3 regions of the Streptomyces sp. MI02-7b genome follow, and region 3 is predicted to be linked to each of the others. Evidence: riboswitches for the same ligand, from Rfam matches in the RefSeq annotation. Region 3 holds a riboswitch; each other region holds the start of a gene.
What was found. Region 3 has a riboswitch for S-adenosylmethionine ahead of PV364_RS23145 (aminotransferase class V-fold PLP-dependent enzyme). Riboswitches for the same ligand answer to the same signal wherever they lie in the genome.

Region 1 (10,188 bases), on a different contig from region 3:
CGTTGTCCAGGACCTCGCGGAACCGGGCGCTGGTCGGCTTGACCACCCCCGTCACCGGGTCCGGGGCGTGCACGATCAGGGTGATGGCCAGGAACCTCATGACGCCGCCCGCTCGGCCGGAGGGGCGTCGGGGTGCGCGAGACCGAGGTGGTCGCGGAGCGTGGTGCCCTCGTAGTCGGTACGGAACACGCCCTGCTCCTGCAACAGGGGGACGACGGTGTCGGCGAAGGCGTCCAGGCCGCCCGGGGTGATGTGCGGGACGAGGATGAAGCCGTCGGAGGCGTCCGCCTGCACGAAGGCGTTGATGGTCGTGGCGACCGTGGCCGGGGAGCCCACGAAGGACTGACGGTTGCCGGTCTCGATGACCAGGTCGCGGATCGACCACTTGTTGGCGGCGGCCAGTTCCCGCCATTCCCGCACGGTGGCCAGCGGGTCGCGGTACATGCGGACCTGGGCGCGCCCGCGGGCGACGGTGTGCTCGCCGAGGTCCGGGTCGATGTCCGGCAGCGGGCCGTCGGGGTCGTAGCCGGACAGGTCGCGGTTCCAGACGAATTCCAGGTGCTTGATCGCGGTGGCCCCGCTGACCTGCCGGCGTCGCACCTCGTGGGCGATCTCCTTCGCCTCGGCGTCGGTGTCGCCGAGCACGAAGGTCGCGGCGGGCAGGATCAGCAACTGCTCCGGCTCGCGGCCGTACTTGGCCAGGCGGCGCTTCACGTCCTGGTAGAAGGCCTGGCCTTCCTTCAGCGTGCTGTACCGGCTGAAGATCGCGTCCGCGTCGGCGGCGGCGAACTCGCGGCCCTCCTCCGAGTCGCCGGCCTGGAAGATCACGGGGCGCCCCTGGGGGCTGCGGGGGACGTTGAACTGCCCGTGGATGTCGAAGTGCTGCCCCTTGTGCACGAAGGCACCGGCCCTGGCGTCGCTCAGGAACGCGCCGGTCGCATGGTCGGCGAGGATCTCGTCGCCGTGCCAGGAGTCGAAGAGCTCGCGGGTGGTGGCGAGGAACTCCCTGGCGCGCGAGTAGCGCTCGTCCTGCGGGAGGAAGCCGCCCCGGCGGAAGTTCTCGCCGGTGAAGGCGTCCCAGGAGGTGACGACGTTCCAGGCGGCGCGCCCGCCGGACAGGTGGTCGAGGCTGGCGAACTGCCGTGCCACCTCGTACGGCTCGTTGAAGGTGGAGTTGATCGTGCCCGTCAGACCGAGGCGTTCGGTGACGGCCGCGAGCGCGGTGAGGACGGTGAAGGTGTCGGGGCGGCCGACCACATCGAGGTCGTAGATCCTCCCGCCCTGTTCGCGCAGGCGCAGCCCCTCGGCGAGGAACAGGAAGTCGAACTTGGCCCGTTCGGCGGTCTGCGCGAAGTGCGTGAAGGAGCTGAACTCGATGTGGCTGCCGGCCTCCGGGTCGCTCCACACGGTGGTGTTGTTGACGCCGGGGAAATGGGCGGCCAGATGGATCTGCTTCAGCGGCTTGCTCATGTCGTACGGTCCTCCGGCTCAGGCGTGCGCGGTCGTGGCCGCGGCGGCGTAGCGGTTGGCGGGACGGGCAAGGCCGAGCAGGCCGCGCAGGGTGTCCGCCTCGTACGCGCCGCGGAACGCCCCGCGGCGCTGCAGTTCTGGAACGAGGCCGCGGGTGATCGCCGGAAGGTCGTGGCCGATCACGGCGGGGCGCAGCCGGTAGCCGGTGAGCCCGGCGCGTTGCCACTCCAGTAGGAGGTCCGCCAGCTCGGCGGGAGTGCCCGTGAAGATCTTCGCGTCGCTGGTGTAGGGGGATCCGGCCAGGCCGTCCAGGCGTTCCCGGCGGGCCCGCGCCGCGGCGGGATCGTCGTCGAGGAGGACCACGAGGTCGCCGAAGACGTGCAGGAGCTCGCCCGCCCGGCCGGCCGCGTCCTGTTCGGCACGGATCTCGGCGACGACGGCCCTGACCTGGTCGCCGTCGTGAGGGGTCACGTATCCGATGTCCGCCGAGCGCGCCACGAGACGGAACGGCACGGTGCGGTGGGCGAGAGCGCTGACGACGGGCTGGCCCTGGGGCGGCCGGGGGGTGATGGAAGGGCCCTTGACGCTGAAGTGCCGGCCCTCGAAGTCGATGTAGTGCAGTTTGTCGCTGTCGATGAAGCGGCCGGTGGCCACGTCGCGGATCTCCGCGTCGTCCTCCCAGCTGTCCCAGAGGCGGCGCACCACCTCGACGTAGTCGGCCGCCTCGTCGAACAGGTCGGCGACCAGTTCTTCGACGGCCGGGGTGCCGAGGTCGTCGATCCCGAAAGCCGGGATCGTCCGCCGGCCGAAGTGCGCGGCCTCGTTCGGTCGCGCCGAGACCTGGACGCGCAGACCGGCGCGGCCGGAGCTCACGTAGTCGAGCGTGGCGATGGCCTTGGAGAGGTGGAAGGGCTCGGTGTGGGTGGTGACCACGGTCGGCACGAGGCCGATGTGCCGGGTCACCGGGGCGACGCGGGCGGCGACCAGGACGGCGTCCAGGCGGCCGCGCACCTGGTCGGTGCGTGCGTCGGGCTCGGTGAAGTGGGAGGACTGCGGGCCGAGGGAGTCCTCGATCGTCACGAAGTCGAGCAGTCCGCGCTCGGCCTCGGTGACGACGTCCTGCCAGTAGCGGGCGGTGAGCAGTTCCCGGGGGCGGGCTTCGGGCTCACGCCAGGCGGCCGGGTGCCAGCCGGCGCCGTCGAGGGCGACGGCGAGATGCAGGGGGTTGTCGGGCGAGAGGGAGGAAGCGGGGTACGGCGAGGAGAAGTCCGATGACACGGAGGGAGCCTTCCTGATCGACCACATGTCTCACCGACCCTCGTCCGGAGGGCCGGCGGCGGGAACGGGGGTCAGGAACTACAGAGAGAGCCGGCGACGCGCTGCAGGTCGATGTGCGGCCGGGAGTACAGGTGGACCTGGCGGGGCGAAGCGAGGACCGCGAAGGACGCGCGGGGCACGAGGGACACCGTCGGCACGACCCTCACCTCCGCTCTCCGCGCGATCCGGCGGGCTGCGCTCCGCCGAGAACTCTCCCACCAACGCAACAGCGTTCCTACCCCGTCTGTTCCCGCGGGACGCCCGGGGTCCGCACCAGCAGGAACGTCGTGCGGCGTCGCAGGGTGAACCCGAGGGACTCGTAGAGCCGGATGGCACCGGAGTTGACGGCCGCGGCGTGCAGGAACGGGGTGTCCCCGCGGTCCCTGATCCCCGCGGCGACGGCCCGCACCAGGCGGGTCGCCAGGCCTCGGCCGCGGCGGTCCGGGTGGGTGCACACCGCGCTGATCTCGGTCCATCCGGGCGTCCGCAGCCGTTCGCCGGCCAGCGCGACCAGCCGGCCGCCCTCCCGGATGCCGAGGTAGGCCCCGAGTTCGACGGTCCTGGGGAGGAAGGGGCCCGGCTTGGTCAGGTCGATCAGGTCCAGGATCTCGGGCACGTCGGCGAGGCCGAGGCGTACCGCATCCGGTGCGTGCTCGGCGCGCAGCGAGGTGTCGACGAGCTGGACCCCCTCGCCGCCCGCGACGAGTTCCCATCCGTCCGGGGGCGTCCGCGCGCCGGTCACCGCGACGGCGGCACCCGGCCCGGCCAGCGCGGCCAGGTCGTCCCAGGCCCGGGGATCGCCCGGGTCGGACAGCGCGGTGAACGGGGAGACGTCGACGGGGTAGCGGGCGGCCAGGCCGACGCGCTCGGCGAACCGGGCGTGCGGACCGGTCAGCGCCGCCCAGGCGGGGTTGTCGAGGACGTGCGGTGCGGCCGGACTGTGGGTGCGGTCCACGGGGATGCTGAGGGACATGGCTGCCGGATCTCCGTACGGTCGTGCGGCGGACGGGACGTCAGGAGTTGTCGAGCGGCAGCCCGGGCGGATTGACCTCCGAGGTGGCGACGGCCTCGTTGGACAGGTTCCAGGCGCTCAGCCACTTGGCGTACTGGCCGTCGTCGATCAGGTGGTTGATCGCGGCGGCGACGGGCTTGGCGAGCCCGCTGTCCTTCTTCGCGGTCGCGGCGATCAGGCCCTGCAGACTCGCGCCCGCGCCGGAGTACTTGCCCGCGTTCCGGGTGGGGTTGGGGGTCGTCGCGTCCTGCGTGATGTGGTACGCGATGCCGGGGTTGGGACCGAAGTAGGCGTCGATCTTCTTGCCGGTGAGCGCCAGATAGGTGCTGTTGTTGTCAGGGAAGTACTTGACGGTCAGCTTCTTGCCCTCCCCCTGGAGCTTCTTCCGCCACTCCAGGAGGATCTTCTCCTGGTTGGTGCCGGCTCCGACCGCGACGGTCTTCCCGGCGAGGGTCCGGTAGTCGTCCGCGAAGTTCCAGGTGCTGTCCTTCAGCACCTCGAAGGCCAGGTTGTCCTGACGGTAGGAGGCGAACTCGTACGTGCGCTTGCGTTCCTCGGTGTCCGTCACGTTGGAGAAGGCCACGTCGACCTTGCCGCTGTCGATGCCGACGAAGAGGTTCTCCCACGTCGAGTTCTTCACGACGGGCTTGAGCCCGAGTACCGCGGCCACCAGCCGGCCGAGGTCCGGTTCCGCTCCGGTGAGGGTCTTCTGGTCGCTGCCGACGTAGGCCAGCGGCGGGAAGCCGGCAGGCAGCGCGCCGAGGCCGATGACCAACTCCCCCTTCGCGGCGATGTCCTTGGGCAGGCCCGCGCTGATGGCCTTCACCTCCGGCACCTTCAAGGTGGTCTCCTGGGCGGCGCCGTTGGACAGGCTGCCCACGGTCACCGTGCCGGAGGACGAGGGGCCGGCTCCGGTGGCGGTGGACGCGCTGCTGTCACCCCCGCAGGCGGCCAGGCCGCCGGCGAGGAGGACGAGGGCGGTGGTGGCCGTGAGGGTGCGGATGATCCTGACGCGGAAATGAAGGGTGGGCATGGCCGTCCTTGTTCGTGGGTGTACGCGGGTGTACGCGGGTGTACGTGCGTGTACGTGGGTGCGGGTGTACCGGGGTGCCGGGGAGCGTTCAGAGCACCTTGCTCAGGAACTCCCTGGTCCGCTCGTGCCGGGGGTGGTTCAGCACCTGCTCGGGCGGGCCCTGCTCGACGATCCGGCCGTCGTCGATGAAGACGATCCGGTCCGCGACCTCCCGGGCGAAACCGATCTCGTGCGTGACGATGACGAGGGTGGTACCGCCGGTGGCCAGGTCCTTGATGACGGACAGCACCTCGCCGACCAGTTCGGGGTCCAGCGCGGAGGTGGGCTCGTCGAAGAGGATGACGCCGGGGCGCAGGGCCAGGGCCCGGGCGATGGCCACCCGCTGCTGCTGTCCGCCCGACAACTGCCGAGGGTAGGCACCCGACTTGTCGGCCAGTCCCACCCGGCCGAGCAGGGTGCGGGCCAGGTCCCGGGCCTCCGGCTTGCGCAGTCGGCCGGTCGCCACCGGCGCCGCGGCCACGTTGTCCAGCACCGTCAGATGCGGGAAGAGGTTGAAGTTCTGGAACACGAAGCCGATCCGGCCGCGCTGGGTGAGGAGGACGCGCTCGCTCAGTTCCTTGAGACGTTCGCCGTGCCTGCGGACGCCGATCGGCTCGCCGTTCAGGCTGACATGACCGATCTCGGGCTTCTCCAGGTGGTTGATCACCCGCAGCAGGGTGGACTTGCCGGAGCCGGACGGCCCGATGATCACCGTGACCTCTCCCGGCCGGACGGTCAGGCTCACCCCGTCCAGCACCCGGTGGGTGCCGTACCACTTGTGCACGTCGTGGACCTCCACCGCGGCGGGCTGTACGTCGGTGGTCATGGCGTGGCCTCCGTCCGGATCCGGGCCCGCAGGTCGCGCAGCGCGGCCCGCAGCTTCTGTGCGGGGGTGGGCGGGACGGTCCGCAGCGCGCCGCGCGAGTAGTACCGCTCCACGTAGAACTGGACGACGGAGACGACGCTGGTGAGGATCACGTACCAGACCGTGGCGACCAGCAGCAGCGGCACGATGTCGCCGGGATAGGTGCTGCCCATGCTCTGCACCGAGCCGAACAGGTCGAGCAGTGAGACGTAGAAGACCAGCGAGGTGCCCTTGATCAGGCCGATCAGCTGGTTGACGTAGTTCGGGACGACGGACCGCAGGGCCTGGGGAAGGATGATCCTGGCGAACTGGTAGCGCTTCGGCAGGCCGAGCGCCGCGGCCGCCTCGTGCTGGCCCTGGTCCACCGAGAGGATGCCCGCGCGCACCACCTCGGACGCGTAGGCCGCCTCGTTGAGGCTCAGACCGATGACGGCGACCACCATGTCGGTGGCGAGCCTGGACTCGTCGAAGGTGAGGAAGGCCGGCCCGAAGGGCACTCCGAGGCTCAACGTCCGGTACAGCGCGCTGAAGTTGTACAGGAACAGCAGCACGACGATGAGCGGTGTCGAACGGAACAGCCAGGTGTAGGTCCAGCTGACGGCACGCAGCACAGGGCTGCCGGAGAGCCTGGCCAACGCGAGCGCGATGCCGCCGAGGAAACCGAGCACCGCGCTGTACGCCGCCACCTCGAGGGTGATGAGCAGTCCGTCGAGGATCACCGGGCGCACGAACCAGTACCCGAAGCGGTCCCACTGGAAGAACGGGTTGGTCAGCAGGCCGTGCCCGATCTGGGCGACCAGCACCAGCACGATCGCCGTGGCGATCCACCGGCCGGGACGGCGCAGGGGCAGGACCCGCTGTGCGGAACGGGGTGGCGGACCGGGTTCGGGCCCCTTGGCCGGCTCCTGGGCCGGGGGTGCCGGGCGGGAGGACACAGCGGTGCCGGGGGGTTCACTCATCGGGACTCCAGCGAATGGGTGCGCCCCGGTCGCGCGGGCGACGGGGGACCGGCCGGGCGACGACGGCACGGCGGCACGGGGCACAGGGGGCGAGCGGAACGGGGCCGAACAGGCGGGCGCTCCCGCCGCGTCAGGGGGAGGTGCCGGCGTTCAGGGGGTTGCCGTCAGGCCTGACAGCGCCCGCGACAGAGCGCCGAACAGGCGTGACACAGCGCGCTGTTGACGCGGAGCAGACCGACGGGCCGCCGCGTGTACGCCTGGAGCAGGCCGTGGCGCCGCCACGCTGCCGTCCCCGGGGTTGCGTACATCGCCGTCACCGTCACCGTTCCGCCCCGCGGGGGGGCCTCGTGTCCAGCGGAGGTCGTGGGGTCCGGCGGTCACCCGGGTCGGCCACCGTCATACGGGAGTTGACGCCGGGCGGCCGGGCCCGCAGCTGACGCTCAGGACCGTTCTGCGGCGTAAGTTAGGCACGGGCCGAAGAGAATGTCAACGACGTCGTCCCACATGCCGGACGCCACCGTGAGACGCGCATCGCCTTCTTGACGCGCCGGGTTTGCCGGGCCAACACTGATGGGAACGGTCACGATTGTCAGCGCCCGCGGTGCCGTTTCCGGCTCCGTGGGTCATCGGCCCCGGCCCGCTGACAGGCAACCCTCACATCGCGGTGGGGTGCCCCGGGTGACGACCGGGTCCCGCCGGCGCGGCGGGTCAAGCGCGGTCCCGCGTCCCGCGGGCCCCGAGCCGGGGAGGCGGACATGTCCAGGGCACGATCCGCGCTCCTCACCCGTCGGCTGCACATCGACTTCCTGCGCGTCTGCAGCGCGTTCGGCACGGCCGGCTGACCCGGAGGAGTCCCCCGCCGTACCGACTCAGGGGCCATGTGCGACCGGGCACAGGGCCTTCAGCCGTTCCGCCCGCCGGTGCCCGAGGGCAACCGGGGGCCCACCGTGCCCTGGAGAGTGCATGCCCGAGACGATCCCGCGCGATTCCGGCCCCGCCGGCCCCGCGCCGCTCAGTGACCTCAGCTTCCGCTCGACCTGTACCACGCTGCCGCGCACGTCCCGTCCGGAGCGTTTCCGCAGCCGGATCGGTGTCGACGTCGCCGGCGGCTTCTACCCGGCCCCGCGCCGCTACGAGGTGTTCCTCACGGCGGCGCGGTGCCCGCAGTCGCGGCGGGTCGCCGTCACCCTCGACCTGCTCGGGCTCCGGGACTCCGTCGTCACCACGGTCGTTCCGGCGGCGTCCCCCGATGCCGCCGAAGCCGCCGCGCTCGCGCCGTTGCGCAGGGCGTACGAGGCCACCTGGCACGGCTACGACGGACCGCTCACCGTACCGGCCCTGTGCGACCGGTGGACCGGACGGGTCGTCAGCAACCACACCGCCGACATCCTCCGCGACCTCGCGGGCCGTCTCGGCGACGCGGCATGCGGTCCCGTGACCGACCTGTGCCCGCCGGCCCTGCTGAAGGAGATCGAGGCCGTCCAGGATCTGGTGGAGGGCTGCGTCACGCGCGCCGCGGAGCGGGCCGCCGCGGCGCAGGCACCGGCCGACCGCGCGAAGGCCCTCGACGGGCTGCTGAGCACGCTCGGGATGCTGGACCGCCGGCTGGCCGACGGGCGCTGCGTCCTGGGCGGGAGGCTGACCGCGGCGGACGTCGATCTGTGGGTGGCCCTGTCCGGCCTCGCGGGTGGCGTGCTCTCCCGGTACGAGCACCTCACGGCCTACGTCCGCCGTCTCGCAGGGCAGTACGCGGCCTTCGGCGCCCCGCGCTGAAGGCCGCGTGCCGGCGCCTCAGGCTTCTTCGGCCGGAAGGGCGTACAGCCCGGGAAGGTTGACCACGATCGCCTCCTGAGTGCTGCGGGCGATGACGACCACGGCCTCCTCCGCGGGGTCGGGGTTCTCCTCCCGGTGCGGCACGAACGGGGGCACGAAGATGTAGTCGCCCGGTGAGGTGCGCAGCCGCACCTCACCGGGCCCCTCGCCGGAGTCGTCGAGGAAGACGAACTCGGGGTGCCCGCTCACCACGTAGATGGCGGTCTCGGACTCGCCGTGGTGGTGGTCGGAGGACGATGTCGCGGGGGCCACATGGGTCTGACCCATCCACAGTTTCTCGGAACCCACGGTCCGCCCGCTGACGGCGGCGAACCTGCGCATCCCGCCGGTCTGCGCCGTCCCGTCGTCCAGGGAGTCCGCGCGGACGTGGTGGAGCCGGGTGCGCAGGGGCGCGGCCCCGTGCCCGGGAGTGTCGTGGAGATGGGGGTGAAAGCCCTCACCCGGGGTCGTCGACGGCTCGCTCATGCCGGGACGGTAGAGCGGCCCCGAAAAGGATGTCAAGAAGTGTCCATTGCCCTTCACCTGCGGCAATACTCCCGCAATGTGGAGAGCGGGCAGCGCGGGCCCTGGTCGCGGGGGCCGGGTCGGGCATGATGTGACCATGCATATCTCCGCGAAGGCGGACTACGCCGCACGGGCCCTCCTGGAGCTCGCCTGTGAACCCGCCCGCCCACTGACGTGCGAAGCCATCGCCTCCTCGCAGCAGATCCCGTTCCGGTTCCTGAAGTCCGTCGTGGGCGAGCTGCGCAAGGCCGGGCTGGTGCGCAGTCAGCGCGGCTGCGAGGGCGGCTACTGGCTCGGCCGCCCTGCCGAGGAGATCACCCTCCTGGACATCGCGCTCGCCGTCGACGGCGAATTGATCACCTTGCGGGGCGAACCGCCGGCCGGGCTCGACTACCCCGGCGCCGCCTCGGGACTGCCCGGTGTGTGGCGCCAGGTCGAGGCGAGCGCGGCGGCGATCCTCGGTGCAGTCACCCTGCTGTCGCTGCTGCCGGCGGGCGCCCGGGAACAGCCGGCCCGGAAGGGAGCCGCGTGACGGACGGAGCGCCCTGGCCCGCGCTGGAGGTGGTCGAGTACACCGATCCGCTGTGTCCGTGGGCCTGGGGTTCGGAGCCCGTCTTCCGCAAGCTGCGGGCGGCGCTGGCCGGCCGGGTCCGGTGGCGCCGGGTCTACTGCCTCCTGTTCGACCTCGACGACGACCCGGCGCCCGACTCCGCCGCCGAGACCGCCTGGTACGCGGGCTACATCGAAGGGATCAGTGCCCACACCCGGGCGCCGCGGGCGCTCCGGCTGAGCCGCGTGGCGGCGAGTTCCTGGCCGTCCTCGCTGGCGGCCAAGGCCGCCGAACTCCAGGGCCGGGACGTGGCGGACGGGGTGCTGCGCCGGCTTCGGGAGACCGTCTTCGTCCTGGGCGAACCGGCCGACACGCCCGCGCTGGCACTGTCCGCCGTACGCGGCGTGCCGGGTCTCGACCTGGAGCGGCTCACGGCCGACGCGGCGTCCGCCGAGGTGCTGGAGCAGGTGCGCGCCGACCGGGCCGAGGCGCGTCGCCCGGTGCGCGAGGTCCTGTCGGTTGCGGACCGGTCGCCGCACCCGGGCACCGCCAAGGAGACCGGCGACGGCGGGTACCGGTACGCGCTGCCGACGCTGCTCGTCCGCG
Region 2 (10,188 bases), on a different contig from region 3:
CGCGGGTTCGGCGGCGTCTTGGACAAGGCTCTGGCTCATGCGAAACTCGCCCTCCTGCCCGAGGCCACCACGATGCGCGGATCCAGCAGCGGGTAGACGAGGTCGACCGCCAGGTTCGCCAGTACGAAGATCAGCGCGCCGAACACCACCACGCCCTGGACCAGCGGAAGGTCCTGCGCCGTGACCGCGGCGACCGTCACCCGGCCCAGACCGTCACGGGCGAAGACGGTCTCCACGACCACGGAGCCGGCGACGAGCTGCCCGACCAGCAGCCCCACCACCGTGAGCGCCGGCAAGGACGCGTTGCGCAGCGCGTGCCGCAGATGGATGCGCCGGCGGCCGGCGCCCTTGGCCCGCGCCGTCTCCACGTAGGCCTGGCCCAGTGCCGTGAACAGGCTCTTGGCCAGCACCTGTGCGACCAGTGCGCCGGTCGGGACGGCCAGCGTCACCGCGGGCAGCACCAGTGCCCGCAGCCCGTCGTTGCCGAAGGCCGGGAACCAGCGCAGCCGGAAGGAGAACGCCTCGACGAGGACCAGCCCGACCCAGAATGTGGGAACCGACACCCCCAGGGGCGGCAGTGAGAGCAGTACCTGCCGCAGCCACCGCCGCCGGGTGAAGGTCGCCAGCATCGCCAGTGCGCCGCCCCCGGCGACCGCGAGCAGCAGCGCGGCCCCGGTCAGTTGCAGGGTCTGCGGCAGTGCGTCGGCCAGGGTCGAGGTCACGGGCCGGCCCGTGGAGATCGCGTCGCCGAAGTCGCCGCGCACGGCCCGGCCGAGGTACTCGATGTACTGCTCGGGAACCGGCTTGTCGAAGCCGTACTGGTGCCGGAGCGCCGCGAGCCGGGCCGGATCGATGGCGGCCGAGTCCGCCCCTGCGCCGGCCAGCGCCGACACCGGGTCACCGGGCAGGTAGTCCAGCACGAGGAACGACAGCGTGTAGGCCGCCCACAACACGCCGAGCGCCTGTGCGAGCCGCTTGATCACGTAAGTGGTCATGCCGTCAGCCGATCCAGGTGTCGTGCAGTTGGATCCGGCTGGAGGCGTCGAAGTCGAGGTGGTGCACCTTCTTCGACACGCCCAGTTGGGTCTGCAACTCGACCACCGGGACGGTGTAGGCGTTCCGCACGATCAACGTCTGCGCCTGTGCCACCAGTTGTGCCCGCTGGTCGGCGTCGGTGGCCGCCGCCTGCTGGTCGAGCACCGCGTCCAGCGGGCTCGACGGCACGCGGTAGGTGTTGGCCAGCTTCGTGGAGTACGAGGTCCGCAGGATGTCCGGATCGGCCCGCGTGAGGTTTCCCCACAGCGCGTCGAAGTCACCGGACTGCTGCACCTGGGCGATCTGGGAGATCTGCAGCTCCTTGAGTACCAGCTCGATGCCGGCGGCCTTCAGCTGCTGCTGGATCAGTTCAAGTGCCGGCTGGTTCGTGGCCGCGTTCGCGAACCACTTGACGGTCAGGCTCAGCCTGGTCCCGTTCCTGGTGCGGATGCCGTCCTGGCCCGGCTTCCAGCCGGCCGAGTCCAGCAGGGCCCCCGCCTTCGCGACGTCGTGCGCCAGGTCGGCGGTCAGGTCCGCGTAGTCAGGGGTGGTGTGCGCCAGGACGCTGGTGGCCGGCCGGGTGCCGGTCGGGAAGACCGTGGCGGCGACCTGTTGCCGGTCGACGGCGTACCCGATCGCCTGCCGCACCGTGGCGTCCTCGAGGATCGGCCGGGAGTTGTTGAACCCCAGGCCGAACACGACGCCGGGGTTCGCCCGCCGCTGAAGGCTCACCGGCCCGCCCTTGAGCGTCGCCTCGTCGGCCCTGCCGACGCTGCCGATCGCGTCCACCTGGCCGGACCGGAGGCTGCCGGCCCGTACGCCCGCCTCGGGAACCACCTTGAACACCAGCTGGTCCAGGTACGCCTCGCCCTTCTTGGTCCACAGCGAGGAACCCCACTGGTATCCGGTCCGCTTGGCCAGGGTGATCGACTGGTTCTGGACGTACTGCTTCAGCACGAAGGGCCCGGATCCGACCACTCCCTGGCTGCACCTGTCCTGCGGCGACTTCCGCACGCTCGCCGACGACTCGATCCCCAGCGAGTGCGTTGCCGTCGCCTGGAGGAACTGGGCGTTGGGCGCCGTGAACTTCACCCGCACCGTGGTCGGGTCGACGGCGGTCGTGCTCTGCACACCGCTGAGGTACCCCTGGGCGAGGGTGGCCAGGGCGCCGAGCTTCGGTACGGCGTCGAAGTTGTCCTTGACCACCTGAGCGGTCAGCGGTGAACCGTCGCTGAAGGTGACGCCCGGTCTCAGGTGGAAGGTGAACGTCGTGGCGTCCGGGCTGACGTCCCAGCTCTTGGCCAGCCACGGCACTATCCTGCCGGTCTTCGGGTCCTGGTCGGTCAGGGAGTCGACGACCTGGCGCAGGGAGTAGATGGTGTCGTTGCTGGCGACCTGCTGCGGATCCACGCAGCCGGCGTCGGAACCGACCGCGAACGTCAGGGTGCCACCGGACCTGTGCCGTCCGCCACCGCCGCCGGAATCACCGGTGTCCGAACCGCAGGCGGTCAGCAGGAAGCCGGTGGTCATGAGGGCGGCCAGAGCAGCGGCGGCCCGGCCGGCGCGTGCATCGTGATGAGTTGTCACCGAAAGTTCTCCTACTCGTGTCACCGCGCACCGGCAGCGAGCGAGAGCGCACGGACATGACGCCCCGTCGGGCACGCTGCCGCGACGAGGTGACGCTGTTCAGAGGCTGGGAAAGGGGAAGGAGAAGGCGGGCCCGGCGAGGGGCGCGGCGAACACACCCTGCGGAGGGCGTGGGGTGCGGGTGGCGGCCGGCGCGCGTGCTCAGCCGGCCGGGCGGATCCCGGTCAGCTGTGACACAGACAGCTGGCGAAGCGCTGCAGATCGATGTGGCGTCGCCGCGAGAAGCCGGAGAAGAGCATCGCGGCCGCGAGGGAGGCGCTCAGGTGGCCGTTGTGCCGCATGCCCTGTCCTCCCCCTCTCGGACCCCGTCCACGGAGTCGCGCGCTTGCGGAAGTCGCCGATGACTCCGCCGGGCTTTCACCTGGAGCACCCCGCCGCGTCGGAGGGTTGCCGGTCAGCCAGCCAGGGCTTGACGCTGACGCTCAATGCCGTTTCGGAGCTTACGGAGCGGTCTCGCCGTCCGTCAATGGCGCGAAGCCGGCGGTCCGTTCAGCCTCCGTCGCGACGCCGCCGGGCACCGGGCGACGGGTCAGTGGCGGCCGCAGCCCCAAGTGGGAGCGGAGCGTCGTGCCGGTGTACTCGGTCCGGTAGACGCCGCGTTCCTGCAGTTCCGGGACGAGCAGGTCGACGACGTCGTCGAGGCCGTCCGGGATCAGGCAGGGCGTGACGTTGAAGCCGTCCACCGCGCCCTGCCGCACGAAGGAGGCGAACCGGTCGGCGAGTGCGGACGGGGTGCCGACATGGCCGCGCTGGGGGCCGAGCGCGATGACGGTCTCCTGCGGCGACCACCCGTGCGCCTCCGCCCCGGCACGCCACTCGACGACGACCGCGCGCGGGTCGGCGACGCGACGGGTGCCGAAGGAAACGTCGTTCCCGGCCGCCACGGGATCCTCCTCGGGCAGCGGGCCGTCGGCGTCGCGGTCCGACAGGTCGATGCCCCACACCAGCCCCGCGATGCCCAGCGCCGTGGCGGGAGTCACCTGCCGCCGGCGGATCCAGCGCTTCTTCTTCCTGCGCCTCGTCCTCGGTGGCGCCGAAGATGATCTCCGTGCCGGGCAGCATGCGCAGGTCGTCGTCGGGTCGTCAGGCCGCCCGCAGCCGACGCCGGATGCCTCGGCGAAGGCCGGTGCGTCGTCGAAGTCGTCGCCGTGCGCGGAGAAGACGTCGTCGGCGTTGCGGGCGGCGAAGTCGCGGCCCTCGCCGGAGTCCCCGGCCGGACATGGGCGTTCCTTCCGAGAGCACGGCAAGCCGGCCGGGAGCGCGACGCGCGTCCCGGCCGGCCCGGGTGGGCCCGTGGGACGGCTACTTCTGCCAGCCCACGGTCTCCGGCAGGGGAGTGCCGAAGATGGTGGCGCCGACGTTGGCGAGGCCCTTCTTCACGGCGTAGATGGACGGTCCGCTGAACAGGGGCAGGAAGGCGTACTGCGCGAGTTCCTTGCGTTCGATGGCGTTGGCCTGGGCGGTCTGCCGGTCCGGGTCGGGGATCGAGGCCGCGGCGTGGATCGCCTTGTCCAGTCCCGGGGTTCCGGCGCCGGTCAGGTTGGAGTCGCTGTCGGTGCCGTAGAACTGGTAGAGGTAGCGTGCGCCGAAGGGGTCCGTGGAGCGGTTGCCCGACAGGAAGAGGTCGAAGTCCCGGTCGCCGAGGATCTTCGCGAAGTCCGCTTCGTCGGCCTTCTTGATCTCCAGCCGGATGCCGACCGGCTTGAGCATCGCGGCGAACGCGTTGGCGGTGGCCTTGTCCAGAGGGTCGTCGCCGAGGAGGGTGTAGCCCACGGTGAGCTTGGTGCCGTTCTTCTCGCGTATGCCGTCGCCGCCCGGCTTCCAGCCGGCGGCGTCCAGGGCCTTCTTCGCGTCGTCGGGGGCGTAGTCGATCAGCGGGGAGACGTTGTCGCTGTAGCCCTTCTGGAAGCTGAAGAGCAGGGCCGAGCCGGGAAGCGGTTCGGAGTAGTCGAGGCCCTGGAACTGGATCGTGGCGATCTGTGCCCGGTCGATGCTCTTCAGCAGGGCCTCGCGGACGTGGACGTCGCCCAGGACCGGCGACTTGGTGTTGACGTAGAGCGAGTACTCGAAGGGGCTGCCGCCACGGCGGATCTCGGTTCCCTTGACACCGCTGATCTGCTTGAGGCCCTCGGCGCTGCCGGTGGCTGCGTAGTCGACCTGCCCGTTCTTGAAGGCGTTGAGCGCGGCGTCCGAGTCCAGGTTGACGTAGATCCGCTTGTCGAGCTTGCCCTTCCTGCCCCACCACTTGGGGTTGCGGACGAAGGTGAGGTTGCCGCTCTTGGTGTCGAGCGTGCCCACCGTATAGGGGCCGGCGCCCCATTCGGGGTGCGCTTTCTTGACGTAGGCGTCGTTGAAGGCGCCGACCGTGGCGGCCTTGGGGTGCAGGAAGGTCGTGAACAGGCTGGACCACCAGGGGTCCACACCCTTGAACTCGATGATCGCCTGCTTGTCGTCGGTGCCGCGGGTGACCGAGGTGATGTTGCGGTAGCCCTCGGTGTTGCTCGCGTTGTAGTCCTTGTTCGTGCCGTTGTTGGCCTGCCAGGTCGCCTTGACGGCGTTCCAGTCGATGGGGGTGCCGTCGTTGTAGGTGGCCTTGGGGTTGATGGTGAGCACCACCCGCTGGTTGCCGCCGGTGGTGGTGACCTTGACGTCGCTGAGGTAGTCCGGGTTGTACTGCACGTCGCCGGTGGGGGAGTAGGTGATGACGTCGGGGTTGTACCAGAACCAGATGCGGGAGGCGGTGAGGGTCGCGTTGGCGTTGAACGGATTGCCCTGGTCGTCGAAGGTGCCGGGGGTGGTGTAGGTCCCGCCGTCCTTGATGTTGTCGTACGGCTGGGGGTTGTAGTCGACCTTCGCCGAGGCCACGGTGGGTGCCGCGGCCTTGCCGGTGGGCTTCCCGGCGCCGGGCGTGCCGGACCCGGAGGAACTGCAGGCGGTGGCGGCCAGCGCGAGGGCCGCGACGAGCGCGGCTGTGGGGGTGATGTGCGATCGCATGGGGGAGTGGTTCCGTTCCTGTGTGGAGGCGTGCGGCACCGCGGGGCGCGGTGCCGGCGGGGTGGGGGGCCTTGATTCAGCGGGCGTGGCAGGCGTGCCGGTGGCCGGAACCGGGTGCCGCCGCGGCCAGGGCGGGCCGTTCGGTGCGGCAGCGTTCCCGCATCGCCTCGTCGAGCGACCGGTACAGCGGACAGCGGCCGACGAAGACGCAGCCCGGCGGCAGGTCAGACGCGTTCGGCTGCTCGCCCTGCAGCACGATGTGCTCCCGTGAGCGCTCGACCCGTGGGTCGGGAACCGGGATCGCGGAGAGCAGGGCCTCGGTGTACGGGTGCCTGGGGTCGGCGAAGAGGTCCTCGGTGGCGGCTGTCTCGACGATGTGGCCGAGGTACATGACCGCGATGCGGTCGGCCACGTGCCGCATCACCGCGAGGTCGTGCGCGACGATCAGGTAGGCCAGGCCCAGTCCGCGCTGGAGTTTCGCGAGCAGGTTGACGATCCCGGCCTGCACGGAGACGTCCAGCGCGGACACCGGCTCGTCGAGCACCACGATGCGCGGCTCGGTCGCCAGCGCGCGGGCGATGCCGACCCGCTGGCGCTGCCCACCGGACAGAGCGGCCGGGAAGCGGTCGGACACCGACGCCTCCAGCCCGACCAGGTCGAGGAGTTCGGCCACGCGTGCGCGGATCTCCGCACGGCCCGCGCCCACCGCCTGCAAAGGCTCGGCCAGCAGGTCGAAGACCGGGAGCCGGGGGTCGAGGGAGCCCAAGGGGTCCTGCATGACGATCTGCACCGCGCGGCGCAGCTCCCGCGCCCGCTCGGCGGAGCCCGGCTCGGCCACGTTCGTGCCATCGACCTCGATCAGCCCGCGATCGGGCCCCTTGAGGCGCAGGATCTCCAGCAGGGTGGTGGTCTTGCCGCTGCCGGACTCGCCCACCAGGCCCAGGGTCCGGCCCGCCCGCAGTTCGAAGCCGACATCGACGACAGCGTGCAGCGTGCCGACGCGGCGCCTGAGGAACGCGCCTGTGGTGACGGGAAACGTCTTGGCCAGGCCGGAGACGCGGAGCACCACCTCACCGTGGGAGCCGGCGGTCCTCTCCCCGCCGTCCGCGGCGGCCGGGAAGAGCGACTCCCTCGCCAGGCGGCCGTCGGCCAGCTCGCCGGCGCGCAGGCAGGCCACCTGCCCGTGCCCGGCGACCGGGGCCAGTGCGGGCTCCTCCGCGCGGCAACGGTCGACCGCGGCGGGGCAGCGGTCCGCGAACGGGCAACCGGCCGGCAGCCGCACCAGCGACGGGGGCTCGCCGACGATCGGCACGAGGGGCCGGTCCGCCCGGACGTCGGGCCGGGGCACGGCGCCCAGCAGCCCGATCGTGTAGGGCATGGTGGGGCGGCCGTACAGCTCCTCGGCCGCGGCCTGTTCCACGATCCGGCCGGCGTACATCACCGCGACCTCGTCGGCGTAACCGGCCACCACCCCCAGGTCGTGGGTGATGAGCACGACAGCCGCACCCGTCTCGGCCTGCGCGGTGCGCAGCACGCCGAGAATCTGCGCCTGCACGGTCACGTCGAGGGCGGTGGTGGGTTCGTCGGCGATGATGACCGAGGGCGAGTTCGCCATGGCCAGCGCGATCACGACGCGCTGGCGCATGCCGCCGGAGAACTCGTGCGGGAACGACCGTGCCCTGCGGTGCGGTTCGGGGATGCCGACCAGGTCCAGCAGTTCGACCGCCCGGTTCCACGCGGCCTGCCTCGTCAGGCGCTGGTGCACCCGCAGTGCGTCGGACAGCAGCCTGCCCACCGAGAAGATCGGGGTCAGCGCGGACAGCGGGTCCTGGAAGACCATCCCGATGTCCTTGCCGCGCACCGCGGACAGCTGCCGGTCGTTCAGTCCCACCAGGTCACGGCCGCCGAGCAGCACCTGCCCCGACACCCGGGCGGTCTCCGGCAGCAGGCCCATGACGCCCATCGCGGTGGCGGACTTGCCCGACCCCGACTCGCCGACGATGCCGAGGGTCCGCCCGGGCAGAACGTCGAAGCTGACTCCGCGCACGGCCGGGACCGGACCGGCCTCGGAGGGGAAGGAGATGTGCAGGTCCCGCACCGACAGCACCGGTGCCGTGGTGCCGGACGCCGTGGCGGGATGTGTCCGGGGGGTGGTGAACGTCATCGCCGACCTCCCGGGGCCCCGGTGGCCGACGTGGGGTCGAGGGCGTCGCGCAGGCCGTCGCCGATGAGGGTCATCGACACCGTCAGCAGCACCACCAGGCCGGCCGGGTAGCCGAACAGCCAAGGAGCGCTGGTGATGGTCCCCGCGCCGTCGGCGAGCATGGTGCCCAGTGACACGTCCGGCGTCTGGACCCCGAAGCCGAGGAAGGACAGGGCGGTTTCGCTGAGCACGGTGGCGACGACTCCGAGGGTCAGGTTGACGATGAGCAGGGAACCGAGGTTGGGGATGATGTGCCGCAGGACGATCCGCCACGGCCGCACGCCCATGAACTCGGCGGCCAGCACGTAGTCCCGCTCCCGCAGGGAGGTGGAGACCGCCCAGATGACCCGCGCCGTCGACATCCAGCCGAACACCGTCAGCACCAGGATGAGCACGCGCCAGTCGCCGGCGAGGTGGTGCGAGACCAGGGCCAGGATCAGGAACGACGGCACGACGAGCAGAAAGTGGATGACCGTGAGGGTCAGCTTCTCGACGCGCCCGCCGAAGTAGGCCGCGCCCGCGCCGATCACGGCGGCGAGCACGATCGTCAGCACCGAGACGCTGACCGCGATCGCCAGGGAGCGCCGCAGGCCGTGCACGGCCTCCGCGTAGACATCGTTGCCACCCTGGTTGGTGCCGAAGTAGTGCGTCGCGCTGGGGGGCTGGGTGAGCGCCGTGAAGTCGGTGTCGGTGTACGCGAAGCGCGTGCACAGGCCCCCGAACACCGTGAAGAACACCAGGAGCGCGAAGAGCGCCACCCCGAGCAGGGCTCCGCGATTGCGGGCGAACCGCCGCAGGTACAGCAGTCCGCTGCCGAGCCGGAGCGCGGCGGCGTCGTCGAGCGGCCCGGGCAGGGGAGTCACCGTGGTCGCCATCTCAGCTCACCCGTACCCGCGGGTCGAGGAGGACGACCGCGACATCGGCCAGGATCGCCCCGACCGCGGTCATCGCCGCGCCGAAGGCCGCCACGGCGACGGCGCCGTGCACGTCGTTCTTGGCGAGTGTCTGGATGAAGTACTGACCCATGCCGTTCCACCCGAAGACGGTCTCGGTGATCACCGCGCCGGTGAAGATCGCCGGGATGCCGAACGCCACCGACGTGGCCGTCGGGATGAGCGAGGCGCGAAGTGCGTGCCGCCGGATCGCCTGGGCACGCGTCAGGCCGGTGGCGCGCGCGGTGCGTACGAAGTCCGCGTTCACGCTGTCCAGCAGCAGCGAACGCTGGGTCAGGTGGTAGCCGACGTAGCCCAGCAGGGTCAGGCTCGCCGTCGGCAGGATCAGGTGCTGGAACCGGTCGGCGACCGTCGGCCACAGCCCGCTGACGGTCGGGGACTTCTCCCCGGCGACGTACAGGAAGCGCCACCCGAGGTGCTGGTTCAGCCAGATCCCGGCCAGGACCACCGCCAGGGCGGCGACCGCCGCCGGGACGTTGAACAGGAACACGGAGGCGAACTGGGTGATCCGGTCCCACCAGCCGTACTGCCGGGACGCGCCGAACACACTGAGCGCCACACCCAGCACCACGGACAGGAGCGTCGCGGCGGTGACCAACTGGCCGCTGACCAGGGCGCGGAAACCGATCTCCGAGTTCACCGACACACCGACCGGTGACTTCCCCCAGTCGAAATGGAGGACCACGTCGCTGAACCAGTGCCACCACCGATCCGCCAGCGGGACCCGCGGATCCAGGCCGTACGGTGCCAGGGCACGGTCGATCTGCTCCTCCGTACGGACCGGGGGCAGTCCCCGGTAGTTGGACCTGGGGTCGAGGAACCACGCGGCCAGCACGTACGTCACGTTCGTGGCGATCACGATCATGGCGAGCCATCCGGCGGCCTTGCCGATCAGGTGACGGAGCACGAGCGTGCCTCCCTGCGGATGGGGGATGTGGCGGCGGTGACGGTGCGGGGGCCGGCGGGGGTGTGCCGGTTCTGGGCATGCTGGCGCTGCTTTCTGACATGGTGAAGTGCGCGTACGCGGTCCGGCACGACGGTGCGCCGGTGTCCGGACCTGTCGCTTCCTGATCGGGGACCGACAACAGAAGAGTCTGGAGTCGTGATCGCGTTCGCCACCAGACTTCCCAGGCGTCTGCCATACGAATGCAACGCCGGCGTCATGAACGGGCCGCCCACGGCAGGCAGCCCCGCACTGCCGGCCCGGATGCCCACCCACCGTCCGGGGGCCGGATCCTCAGCCCCCGGCAACCCGCGCCTGCCGAGTCGCACCCTTCAGCGCACGGACTCGTCCCCGACCCGTACCAGACCGCTCTCGTAGGCGAAGATCACCGCATGGATCCGGTCGCGGAGGCC
Region 3 (10,188 bases):
GGGGGCGGGGGCCCACTACACCGTACGGGTGAGCACCGAGGACAAGGACGGCCGTCAGGGCCGCAAGACGCTGGCGCTGGACACCCGTGCCCCCGACAAGCTGCTGCGGGTCACCTTCGGCCCCGAGAGCGGCACCTACGGCGTCGGACAGCCCGTCACCGCCGAACTCAGCGCCCCGGTCAAGGACATCAACGCACGCATCGCCGTCGAGCGCAGTCTGCACGTCGACTCCGCGCCGTCGGCCGGCCAGGGCGCCTGGTACTGGGTGGACGACCGCACCCTGCACTACCGCCCGCGCACCTACTGGCCCGCGCACGCCCGGATCGAGGTGCGCAGCACCCTCGACGGCCTGCACATCAAGGGCGGCATGTACGGCGGCCCGGCCAAACCCCTGACGCTGCGCACCGGCGATCGGGTGGAGGCGCTCACGGACGCCGAGACGCACACCATGACCTTCAAGCGCAACGGCCGCGTCGTGCGCACCATCCCGGTCACCACCGGCAAGCCCGGCTTCTCCACCCGCAACGGCATCAAGGTCGTGCTGGGCCAGGAGGCCAACGTACGGATGCGCAGCGAGACCGTGGGCATCGCGTCGGGCAGTTCGGACGCCTACGACCTGCCCGTGCAGTGGGCCACCCGGGTGACCTGGAGCGGCGAGTACGTGCACGCCGCGCCCTGGTCGGTGGGCTCGCAGGGCGTCGCCAACGTCAGCCACGGATGCACCGGGATGAGCACGGACAACGCGCACTGGTTCTTCGACAACGTGCGGCGTGGGGACATCGTGGTGGTCACGCACAGCCTGGGTGACGAGATGGCGCCGTTCGGGAACGGATTCGGCGACTGGAACCTCAGCTGGGCCGACTGGCGCAAGGGCAGCGCCGCCGGGGCGCGGGCCGGCACCGACCCGGCCGCGGCGGACGACACGGACGACCCGCAGGCCCGTCTGCGGCCGGTCCTGTGACCTCTGCGCCGGCTACGCGTCGACGGACAGACGCTGCCTGAGCAGCCCCGCCAGGGCGGCGCTCAGCTCGACCGGGTCGACGGGGTGGCTCACCGCCGCGTCGGCCCGGCTCCAGCTGGCCAGCCAGGCGTCCTGGGGGCGTCCGATCAGCACCAGCACCGGCGGGCAGCGGAAGATCTCGTCCTTGACCTGCCGGCACACACCCATGCCGCCAGCCGGCACGGACTCGCCGTCCAGCACGCACGCGTCGATGCCGCCGTTCTCCAGCGCGCTCAGCACGGCGGGAAGGGTCGCGCACTCCAGGTACTCCACCGGCGGCAAGTCGGCTGCGGGGCGGCGTCCGACGGCTAGACGGACCTGCTCCCGGGTGTTCCTGTCGTCGCTGTAGACCAGCACCGTCGCGGTCGTCTGCATCCGTGCCTCCTCGCCTTCGTGGAGTCGCCTGCCTGTGGCCGAACCTTACTCCTGAGCAGGGTCCTTCGAGGAGTGTTAGCTCCTTCGGGCGATCTCTGCCGCTGTCCCAACGGCCTTGACACACCGAATGGCACCCCCCGGAGTGAGCGCGAGATAAGGGACCGACATAATGTCGGTCGTGGCGACAGCAACAGCAGTAGAAACCGGGCACGCGCACCCGTCGGTCAACCGGCCGAACCTCACCAGCGTCGGAACCATCATCTGGCTGAGTTCCGAGCTGATGTTCTTCGCGGCCCTCTTCGCGATGTACTTCACCCTTCGCTCGGTGACGGGTGCCGAGTACTGGAAGGCTCACGCCGATCTCCTGAACGTTCCGTTCTCGGCGGCGAACACCACGATCCTCGTGCTCTCCTCCTTCACCTGCCAGATGGGTGTCTTCGCCGCCGAGCGCGGCGATGTGAAGAAGCTGCGCGCGTGGTTCACGGTCACCTTCATCATGGGCGCGATCTTCATCGGCGGTCAGATCTTCGAGTACACGAACCTGGTCAAGGAGGACGGCCTTTCGCTGTCCTCGGACCCGTACGGTTCGGTGTTCTACCTGACCACCGGCTTCCACGGTCTGCACGTGACGGGCGGTCTCATCGCCTTCCTGCTGGTCCTGGGACGGACCTACGCGGCCAGGCGGTTCACCCACGAACAGGCCACCGCCGCCATCGTCGTCTCCTACTACTGGCACTTCGTCGATGTCGTCTGGATCGGCCTCTTCGCCACGATCTACCTGATCAAGTAAGCGGACCGCCGCGGCAGCCGCGGCCTTCGGTCCGTGTCCCAGACCCATCGACGCAAGAGATCCTGACACCGGGGTAATCCGTGAAAAAGCTCTCCGCACGACGGCGCCACCCGATGGCGGCGCTCGTCGTCCTACTTCTCGCGCTCACGGCCATCGGGGGGCTGTACGCGGCGCTCGCGCCCGCACCCAAGGCGCAGGCCGACGACAGCTCCCAGTCCCTCGCCATCGAAGAGGGCAAGAAGCTGTACGCCGTCGGTTGCTCCAGCTGCCACGGTACGTCGGGCCAGGGAAGCAGTGACGGCCCGAGCCTGGTGGGCGTCGGCTCCGCGGCCGTGGACTTCCAGGTCGGCACCGGCCGCATGCCGGCCCAGCAGCCCGGCGCGCAGGTTCCGAGCAAGAAGAACATCTACTCGCAGAAGCAGATCGACCAGCTCGGCGCCTACATCGCGTCGCTGGGCCCCGGCCCGTCCACGCCCACCGAGGATCAGACCAACCCGAGTGGCGCGGACACCGCGCGAGGCGGGGAGCTGTTCCGCACCAACTGCGCGCAGTGCCACAACTACCAGGGCAAGGGTGGCGCCCTGACGAACGGCAAGTACGCCCCGTCGCTCTCGGGCGTGAGCAACAAGCACCTGTACGAGGCCATGCTCACCGGCCCGCAGAACATGCCGTCGTTCCCCAACAGCACGATGCCCGAGCAGAACAAGCGCGACATCATCGCCTACCTGAACGCCGTCAACGGCGACAAGGCGCCGAGCCCCGGCGGCATGTCGCTGGGCAGCCTCGGCCCCGTCACTGAAGGCCTGTTCGGCTGGATCTTCGGCCTCGGCGTTCTGATCGTCTGTGCGTGCTGGATCGGCGCCCACACCACCAAGGCCAAGAAGTCATGAGTCAGGACATGTCAGAAGAGAACCTGCCGGAGCGTTCGGCTCACGACCGTGGCCAGGTCGGCCTCGCGGATGAGCACCCGTTCGCCGACCCGGGCCTGCCCGCGCACCTGCCGCGCCGCCAGGACATCGACGAGAAGGCCGCGAAGTCCTCCGAGCGGACCGTGGCGCTGCTGTTCACCGCCTCGATGATCGCCACGCTCGGTTTCATCGCGAGCTTCGTCGTCATCCCGATCGACAAGATCGTCTACGTCTGGCCGCTGGGCCACATCAGCGCGCTCAACTTCGCGCTGGGCATGACGCTGGGCGTCTCCCTGTTCGCCATCGGCGCGGGCGCGGTCCACTGGGCCCGCACGCTGATGGACGACACCGAGCGCCCGGCCGACCGGCACCCGATCGAGGCCGACCCGGAGACCCGGGCCCAGGTGATGCAGGACTTCGCCGACGGCGCCCGCGAGAGCCAGCTCGGCCGTCGCAAGCTGATCCGCAACACCCTGCTCGGCGCGCTCACCCTGGTCCCGCTGTCCGGCGTCATGCTGCTGCGCGACCTCGGCCCGCTGCCGGAGGAGAAGCTCCGCCACACGCTGTGGGCCAAGGGCAAGCTGCTGGTCAACCAGAACACCAACCAGCCGCTGCGTCCCGAGGACGTCGCCGTCGGTTCCCTGACCTTCGCCGTGCCCGAGGGGCTCGAGGAGGACCAGGAGGACTTCCAGGAGCAGATCGCCAAGTCCGCGCTGATGATCGTCCGCATCGAGCCGGAGGACATCAAGGACAAGCGGGCGCGCGACTGGGCGCACCAGGGCATCCTGGCCTACTCGAAGATCTGCACCCACGTCGGCTGCCCGATCAGCCTGTACGAGCAGCAGACGCACCACGTGCTCTGCCCCTGCCACCAGTCGACGTTCGACCTGTCCGACGGTGCCCGGGTGATCTTCGGCCCGGCGGGCCACGCTCTGCCGCAGCTGCGGATCAGCGTGAACGACGAGGGCTACCTCGAGGCGCTCGGCGACTTCGAAGAGCCCGTGGGCCCTGCCTTCTGGGAGCGTGGATGAGTACCAACGAGAGCGTGAGCGCCAAGCCGCGCGGCAAGGCGCCCGCGGGTGAGCGTGTCGCCGACTGGGCGGACGGCCGGCTGGGCATCTTCAGCCTGGCCAAGGCCAACATGCGGAAGATCTTCCCGGACCACTGGTCCTTCATGCTGGGCGAGATCTCCCTCTACAGCTTCATCATCGTCATCCTGACCGGTGTCTACCTGACGCTGTTCTTCCACCCGGCGATGAACGAGGTCGTCTACGACGGCTCGTACACCCCGCTGCAGGGCATCAGGATGTCCGAGGCGTACGCGTCGACCCTGCACATCAGCTTCGACGTGCGCGGCGGTCTGCTGGTCCGGCAGATCCACCACTGGGCGGCCATTGTCTTCGTGGCCGCGATGCTCGTGCACATGATGCGCGTCTTCTTCACCGGCGCCTTCCGCAAGCCGCGCGAGGTCAACTGGCTCTTCGGCTTCCTGCTGCTGTTCCTCGGCATGTTCGACGGCTTCATGGGCTACTCGCTGCCGGACGACCTGCTGTCGGGTACCGGTATCCGGTTCATGGAGGGCGCGGTCCTGTCCGTGCCGATCGTCGGCACGTACCTGTCGTTCTTCCTCTTCGGCGGGGAGTTCCCGGGGCACGACATCGTGCCGCGGTTCTACACGATCCACGTGCTGCTGATCCCGGGCATCATGGCGGGCCTGCTGGTGGCCCACCTGATCCTGGTCTTCTACCACAAGCACACGCAGTTCCCGGGTCCCGGCAAGACCGAGAAGAACGTGGTCGGCATGCCGCTGCTGCCGGTCTACACCGCGAAGGCGGGCGGCTTCTTCTTCCTGGTCTTCGGCGTCATCGCGGCCATGTCCGCGCTGGTGTCGGTCAACCCGGTCTGGGCGTACGGCCCCTACCGGCCGGACCAGGTGTCGACCGACGCGCAGCCCGACTGGTACATGGGCTTCTCCGAGGGCCTGATCCGCATCATGCCGGGCTGGGAGATCAGCCTGTGGGGCCACACGCTCGTGCTGGGCGTGTTCATCCCGCTGGTGATCTTCCCGCTGGTCCTGGGCTTCATGGGCGTCTACCCGTTCCTGGAGTCGTGGGTCACCGGTGACAAGCGCGAGCACCACCTGCTCGACCGCCCCCGCAACCGCCCGGTCCGCACCGGCATCGGCGCGGCCTGGATCAGCCTCTACCTGATCCTGCTGGTCGGTGGTGGCAACGACCTCTTCGCCACCCGCTTCCACCTGTCGATCAACGCGATCACCTGGGTGGTCCGGATCTCCTTCTTCGTGCTGCCGGTGCTGGTCTTCTTCATCACGAAGCGGATCTGCCTGGGCCTGCAGCGGCGCGACCGCGACAAGGTGCTGCACGGTCGCGAGACCGGCATCATCAAGCGGCTGCCGCACGGCGAGTTCATCGAGATCCACGAGCCGCTGGACCAGGCCAAGCTGTTCACGCTCACCTCGCACGAGCAGCCGGAGCCGCTGGCCATCGGCCCGGCGACGGACGAGAACGGCGTGGAGAAGAAGGTCGGCCTCACCACGCGACTGCGCGCGAGGCTGTCGCGCGGCTACTACGGCGAGGGCACCCAGATCCCCAAGCCGTCGGCCGAGGAGTACGAGGAGATCACGAGCGGCCACGGCCACCACTGATCCCGGACGCTGTGCCACCGGGAAGGGCCCTGTTCGTCGGAGTTCATCCGATGGACGGGGCCCTTTCCCGTTCCCCCGCGCCGATAGGGTGGGGGCGAGGACGTCCGTTGCCCATCCCCTGCACGTCAGACCACCCGGAGTGTGGACCATGAGCGTTGTGAACCCCGCTGGAGGCGACACCGCGGCGGGCCGCTCCTGGCCCGGGATCCTGGGAGCCCTGCTGGCGGGGCAGGACCTGAGCACCGCGGAGACGGCCTGGGCGATGGACCGCATCATGAGCGGCGGGGCCTCCGACGCCCAGATCGCCGGCTTCATGGTGGCGCTGCGGGCCAAGGGCGAGACCGTCGACGAGGTCACCGGCCTCGTCGAGTCGATGTACGCGCACGCGCAGCCCCTCGACATCCCCGGGCCGGCCGTCGACATCGTGGGCACCGGCGGCGACCGGGCCAGGACCGTCAACATCTCGACGATGTCCGCCATCGTCATCGCGGGGACCGGGACCAAGGTCGTCAAGCACGGCAACCGCGCGGCCAGCAGTGCCAGCGGGGCCTCCGACGTGCTGGAGAAGCTGGGCATCAACCTGGACCTGTCGCCCGACCGCGTCGCCCGGGTGGCCGAGGAGATCGGCATCACCTTCTGCTTCGCGGCCAAGTTCCACCCCGCGATGCGCTACGTGGCCTCGGCGCGGCGCGACCTGGGGGTGCCGACCTCCTTCAACATCCTCGGCCCGCTGACCAATCCGGCCCGGGTCGGGGCGTCGGCGGTCGGCTGCTTCGACACCCGGATGGCCGGTCTGATCGCGGGGGTGCTGGCACGGCGCGGCTCCTCCGCGCTGGTGTTCCGCGGTGACGACGGCCTGGACGAGCTGACGGTCACCTCCACCTCGCAGGTCTGGATCGTGCGCGAAGGGACCGTGGAACAGGTCCCCTTCGACCCGCGCGACGTCGGCATCGAGCTGGTGCGGATCGAGGCGCTGCGGGGTGCCGACGCGGCCTACAACGCGGATGTGGCCCGCCGGCTGCTGGCCGGTGAGACCGGGCCGGTGCGGGACGCCGTCCTGCTCAACTCCGCTGCCGCGCTGGTGGCGCTGGAAGCCGCGGAGGGCAGTCTGACCGAGCGGATCGCCGCGGGAATGGCACGGGCGGCGGAGTCCATCGACTCGGGCGCGGCCGCGAAGACCCTGGAGCGGTGGGCGGCGGCCACGAACGCGTAGCCGCGCGGACGTTCGCAGGCGAGGGCCGGGGCCGGGCGCCCCGGCCCTCGCGCGTCTTCCGGCCCTCGCGCGCTCCCGGTACGGCCCGCGCGGTCCCGGGAGCCGCCGTGCGATGTCCGGGATGCGGACCGCGGCTTGCGGCACCGGGCGTCTGTGGCAGGATGCTGCGCAGGTCACGAGTGACAGCGACACGGCCCCGGCCCGCTGTCCGGCAACCCTCCTTCCGTGGCGGGGTGCCCCGGGTGATGACCAGGCCGCAGGCAGCGAGGTCTGCGGCAAGCGCGGTCATGAGGAGTTCTTCCATGAGCAAGCGAATGCGCTAGGGCCCGAAGGCCCCTTTTCCACCCTCCCCGGGCGCGCCGCCGTGTGCCGTCCGGCGCCGCGAGGGCTTTCCCGTCATCCCTGACGCCCTGTCGCTCCCCCCTGCCCACAGGAGACTTCGCCATGTCCGTGCACCTTGCTGCGACCGTCCGCACCACCACCGCCCCGCTGCCGGTCCTCGGCCGCGACGTCCTCGTCCCGCTCGTCACCGGTGGCGAGGTCGCCTACGCCGCCCTCGACTACGCCGCGAGCGCGCCCGCGCTGCAGCGGGTGTGGGACGACGTGGCCGCCTACGCGCCCTACTACGGCAGCGTGCACCGGGGCGCGGGCTACCTCTCGCAGCTGTCGACGGACCTGTTCGAGAGCAGCCGTGCGGAGGTGGCCGCCTTCCTGGGCTGCCGTGCCGACGACCAGGTCGTGTTCACCCGGTCGACCACGGACTCGCTCAATCTGCTGGCGTCCGTGGTGCCCGACGGCACCCGCGTCTTCGTCTTCGAGACCGAGCACCACGCCTCACTGCTGCCCTGGCGGCAGGGCGACGTCACCTACCTGAGCGCGCCCCGGACCCCCGCGGAGGCGGTGTCCGTGCTGGAGCGGGCGCTCGCCGCGTGTCAGTCGGAGGGTCCGGCGCTGGTCTGCGTGACGGGTGCGTCCAATGTGACCGGTGAGCTCTGGCCGGTGCGCGAGCTGGCGGCCGCGGCCCACGCGCACGGTGCGCGCATCGTCCTGGACGCCGCGCAGCTCGCGCCGCACCACCCCGTCGACGTGGCCGCGCTCGACGTGGACTGGGTCGCGTTCTCCGGGCACAAGCTCTACGCGCCCTTCGGCTCCGGCGTCCTGGCCGGCCGGGCCGACTGGCTCCGCGAGGGCGAGCCGTATCTCGCGGGCGGCGGCGCCACCCGGCGGGTCGCCCGCCGCGAGGACGGCGGCGTCGACGTGGACTGGCACACCACGGAGGCCCGCCACGAGGCCGGTTCGCCCAACGTCATCGGCGTCCACGCCATCGCCTCCGCCTGCCGGGCCCTGCGCGAGGCCGGCTTCGAGTCCCTCGTCGAGCGCGAGCAGGCACTCGTCGCCCGGGTGCGCGACGGTCTCGCGGGGATCCCGCAGGTGCGGGTGCTCTCCCTGTTCGGCGAGGACGCCCCGCGGGTGGGCGTCCTGTCCTTCGTGGTCGACGGCTGGAACAGCTCCCACTTCGCCGCGGCGCTGTCGGCCGAGTACGGCATCGGCGTCCGCGACGGGCTGTTCTGCGCCCATCCGCTGGTCCGCACCCTGCTCGGCGACCACACGGAACCGGGCGACTGCGGGGGCGACACCACCCTCAACGCCGTTCGCGTCTCCTTCGGCGCGGGTACCCCCGACGAGCACGTCGAGCGCTTCCTCACCGCCGTCGCCACCCTCGTCACCGACGGCGCCCAGTGGCGCTACCGCACCGAGAACGGCCGCTGCGTTCCCGCGTAACGCCGCGCCGGGCGCGCCCGGAGCCGAGGTCTACTAGGAGTCGAGGCCGATGGCGAAGGCGGCTTCGAGGTCGTGCTGGGAGTACGTCCGGAAGGCCACGTGCGTGTCGGTGGCCTCGACGCCGGGGATCTTGCTGATGCGCCCGGGGATGACGTCCGCGAGCTGGTCGTGCTGGGCGACACGGACCATGGCGACCAGGTCGTACGTGCCGGTGACGGAGTAGACCTCGCTGACGCTGTCGAGCGCCGCGATGGACTGCGCGATCTCGGGGATCCGGTCGACGCTGGTCTTGATGAGCACGATCGCGGTGATCACGGCTGTAGGTCTCCTTGGGTCGCCCTGGCTGCGGCCTCAAGCTTAGGCCTTGCCCGGTAGCACCCCCAGGCGCACAGGAAACCGAAGAGGAAGCCGGTGATGTGCGCCAGGTACGCCACGCCCGGGCCTGACTGGGGGGCCTGTCCGGCGAGGGACTGCAGGACGAACCAGAAGACCAGCACCATCCACGCGGGGAAGCGCAGCGGCAGGAAGAAGAGGAAGGGGAAGAGACTGGTCACGCGCGCCCGGGGATAGAGGTAGAGGTACGCGCCGAGCACGCCGGAGATGGCGCCGGACGCGCCGACCAGTGCCTGGGTTGACGTGGTGTGCGCCAGGGCGTAGCCGTAGGTGGCCAGGTAGCCGCACGCCACGTAGAAGACGAGGTACCGCAACCGGCCCATGCGGTTCTCGACGTTGTCGCCGAAGACGTAGAAGAACAGCATGTTGCCCAGCAGGTGCACCCAACTCCCGTGCACGAACAGCGCCGTGAGCACCGACACGAAGGGCGACCGTCCGAGGCCGTCCGGCGGGGGGCAGCCGGTCGGCATCACGACCGACGCGGCGGTGACACGCCCGTGCCAGAGTTCCGCGGGAATGACACCCCACCGGGCGAAGTACGAGGCCTGGGCGCACGCCAGCTCGTGGCCGGTGCCGTACACGGGGTTGAGCCCGGAGGCCGGGCCGATCAGGAAGACCGCCACGCACAGCCCGATCAGGGCGTACGTCACCACGGGTCTGCGGCGGACAGGGTTCTTGTCGTACACCGGGATGACCATGGATCGATCATGACGGAACGGGTGTAACGGGCACAGGACGCCTCGCCGCAGCGCCGGATCCCGCCGAGGCCGTAGGGTGACCGGAACGCAAACGCGCGACCTAGGAGCAGATCCGATGACGGTTCCACTGCCGACGTCCACGACCCGGTGGCGCTGCACCCTCTGCGGAAACCTGACCCGGTTCGACGTCACCCGGTCCAGCAGGGTCGTCGAGTACGTCCACCTGGACCTCGCGGGGGAGCCCAGCGTCGAGGAGCGCGAGGTGCTCAGCGAGACCGTCGAGTCGGTGCGCTGCCGCTGGTGCAACGCCGTGGACCGGGTCGAGCTGGTGGACCGTCCCGACGCGGCGGCTGCGCAGGCCTGA

Region 1: another riboswitch for S-adenosylmethionine. It lies ahead of PV364_RS00145 (glutathione S-transferase C-terminal domain-containing protein); the one in region 3 lies ahead of PV364_RS23145 (aminotransferase class V-fold PLP-dependent enzyme).
Region 2: another riboswitch for S-adenosylmethionine. It lies ahead of PV364_RS17810 (putative leader peptide); the one in region 3 lies ahead of PV364_RS23145 (aminotransferase class V-fold PLP-dependent enzyme).

What each region holds. Positions count from the first base shown of each region.
Region 1 is NZ_JARAWX010000001.1:22,345-32,532, forward strand. Features, by position in the region: gene PV364_RS00110 (LLM class flavin-dependent oxidoreductase) at 1-100, opposite strand, end outside; gene PV364_RS00115 (NtaA/DmoA family FMN-dependent monooxygenase) at 97-1,470, opposite strand; gene PV364_RS00120 (LLM class flavin-dependent oxidoreductase) at 1,489-2,775, opposite strand; gene PV364_RS41180 (putative leader peptide) at 2,820-2,954, opposite strand; gene PV364_RS00125 (GNAT family N-acetyltransferase) at 3,023-3,760, opposite strand; gene PV364_RS00130 (ABC transporter substrate-binding protein) at 3,801-4,832, opposite strand; gene PV364_RS00135 (amino acid ABC transporter ATP-binding protein) at 4,921-5,697, opposite strand; gene PV364_RS00140 (amino acid ABC transporter permease) at 5,694-6,695, opposite strand; SAM riboswitch class IV at 7,274-7,416, shown strand; gene PV364_RS00145 (glutathione S-transferase C-terminal domain-containing protein) at 7,659-8,468, shown strand; gene PV364_RS00150 (cupin domain-containing protein) at 8,487-8,993, opposite strand; gene PV364_RS00155 (Rrf2 family transcriptional regulator) at 9,130-9,564, shown strand; gene PV364_RS00160 (DsbA family protein) at 9,561-10,188, shown strand, end outside.
Region 2 is NZ_JARAWX010000009.1:296,839-307,026, reverse strand. Features, by position in the region: gene PV364_RS17825 (ABC transporter permease) at 1-39, opposite strand, end outside; gene PV364_RS17820 (ABC transporter permease) at 36-995, opposite strand; gene PV364_RS17815 (ABC transporter substrate-binding protein) at 1,000-2,565, opposite strand; gene PV364_RS17810 (putative leader peptide) at 2,847-2,963, opposite strand; SAM riboswitch class IV at 2,999-3,112, opposite strand; gene PV364_RS17805 (hypothetical protein) at 3,123-3,929, opposite strand; gene PV364_RS17800 (ABC transporter family substrate-binding protein) at 3,985-5,676, opposite strand; gene PV364_RS17795 (ABC transporter ATP-binding protein) at 5,753-7,840, opposite strand; gene PV364_RS17790 (ABC transporter permease) at 7,837-8,754, opposite strand; gene PV364_RS17785 (ABC transporter permease) at 8,756-9,697, opposite strand; gene PV364_RS17780 (response regulator transcription factor) at 10,108-10,188, opposite strand, start outside.
Region 3 is NZ_JARAWX010000014.1:57,162-67,349, reverse strand. Features, by position in the region: gene PV364_RS23180 (L,D-transpeptidase) at 1-961, shown strand, start outside; gene PV364_RS23175 (hypothetical protein) at 974-1,375, opposite strand; gene PV364_RS23170 (heme-copper oxidase subunit III) at 1,545-2,165, shown strand; gene PV364_RS23165 (cytochrome c) at 2,246-3,055, shown strand; gene PV364_RS23160 (ubiquinol-cytochrome c reductase iron-sulfur subunit) at 3,064-4,104, shown strand; gene PV364_RS23155 (cytochrome bc complex cytochrome b subunit) at 4,101-5,738, shown strand; gene trpD (anthranilate phosphoribosyltransferase) at 5,887-6,951, shown strand; SAM riboswitch class IV at 7,123-7,239, shown strand; gene PV364_RS23145 (aminotransferase class V-fold PLP-dependent enzyme) at 7,396-8,733, shown strand; gene PV364_RS23140 (Lrp/AsnC family transcriptional regulator) at 8,767-9,048, opposite strand; gene PV364_RS23135 (rhomboid family intramembrane serine protease) at 9,045-9,824, opposite strand; gene PV364_RS23130 (hypothetical protein) at 9,940-10,188, shown strand.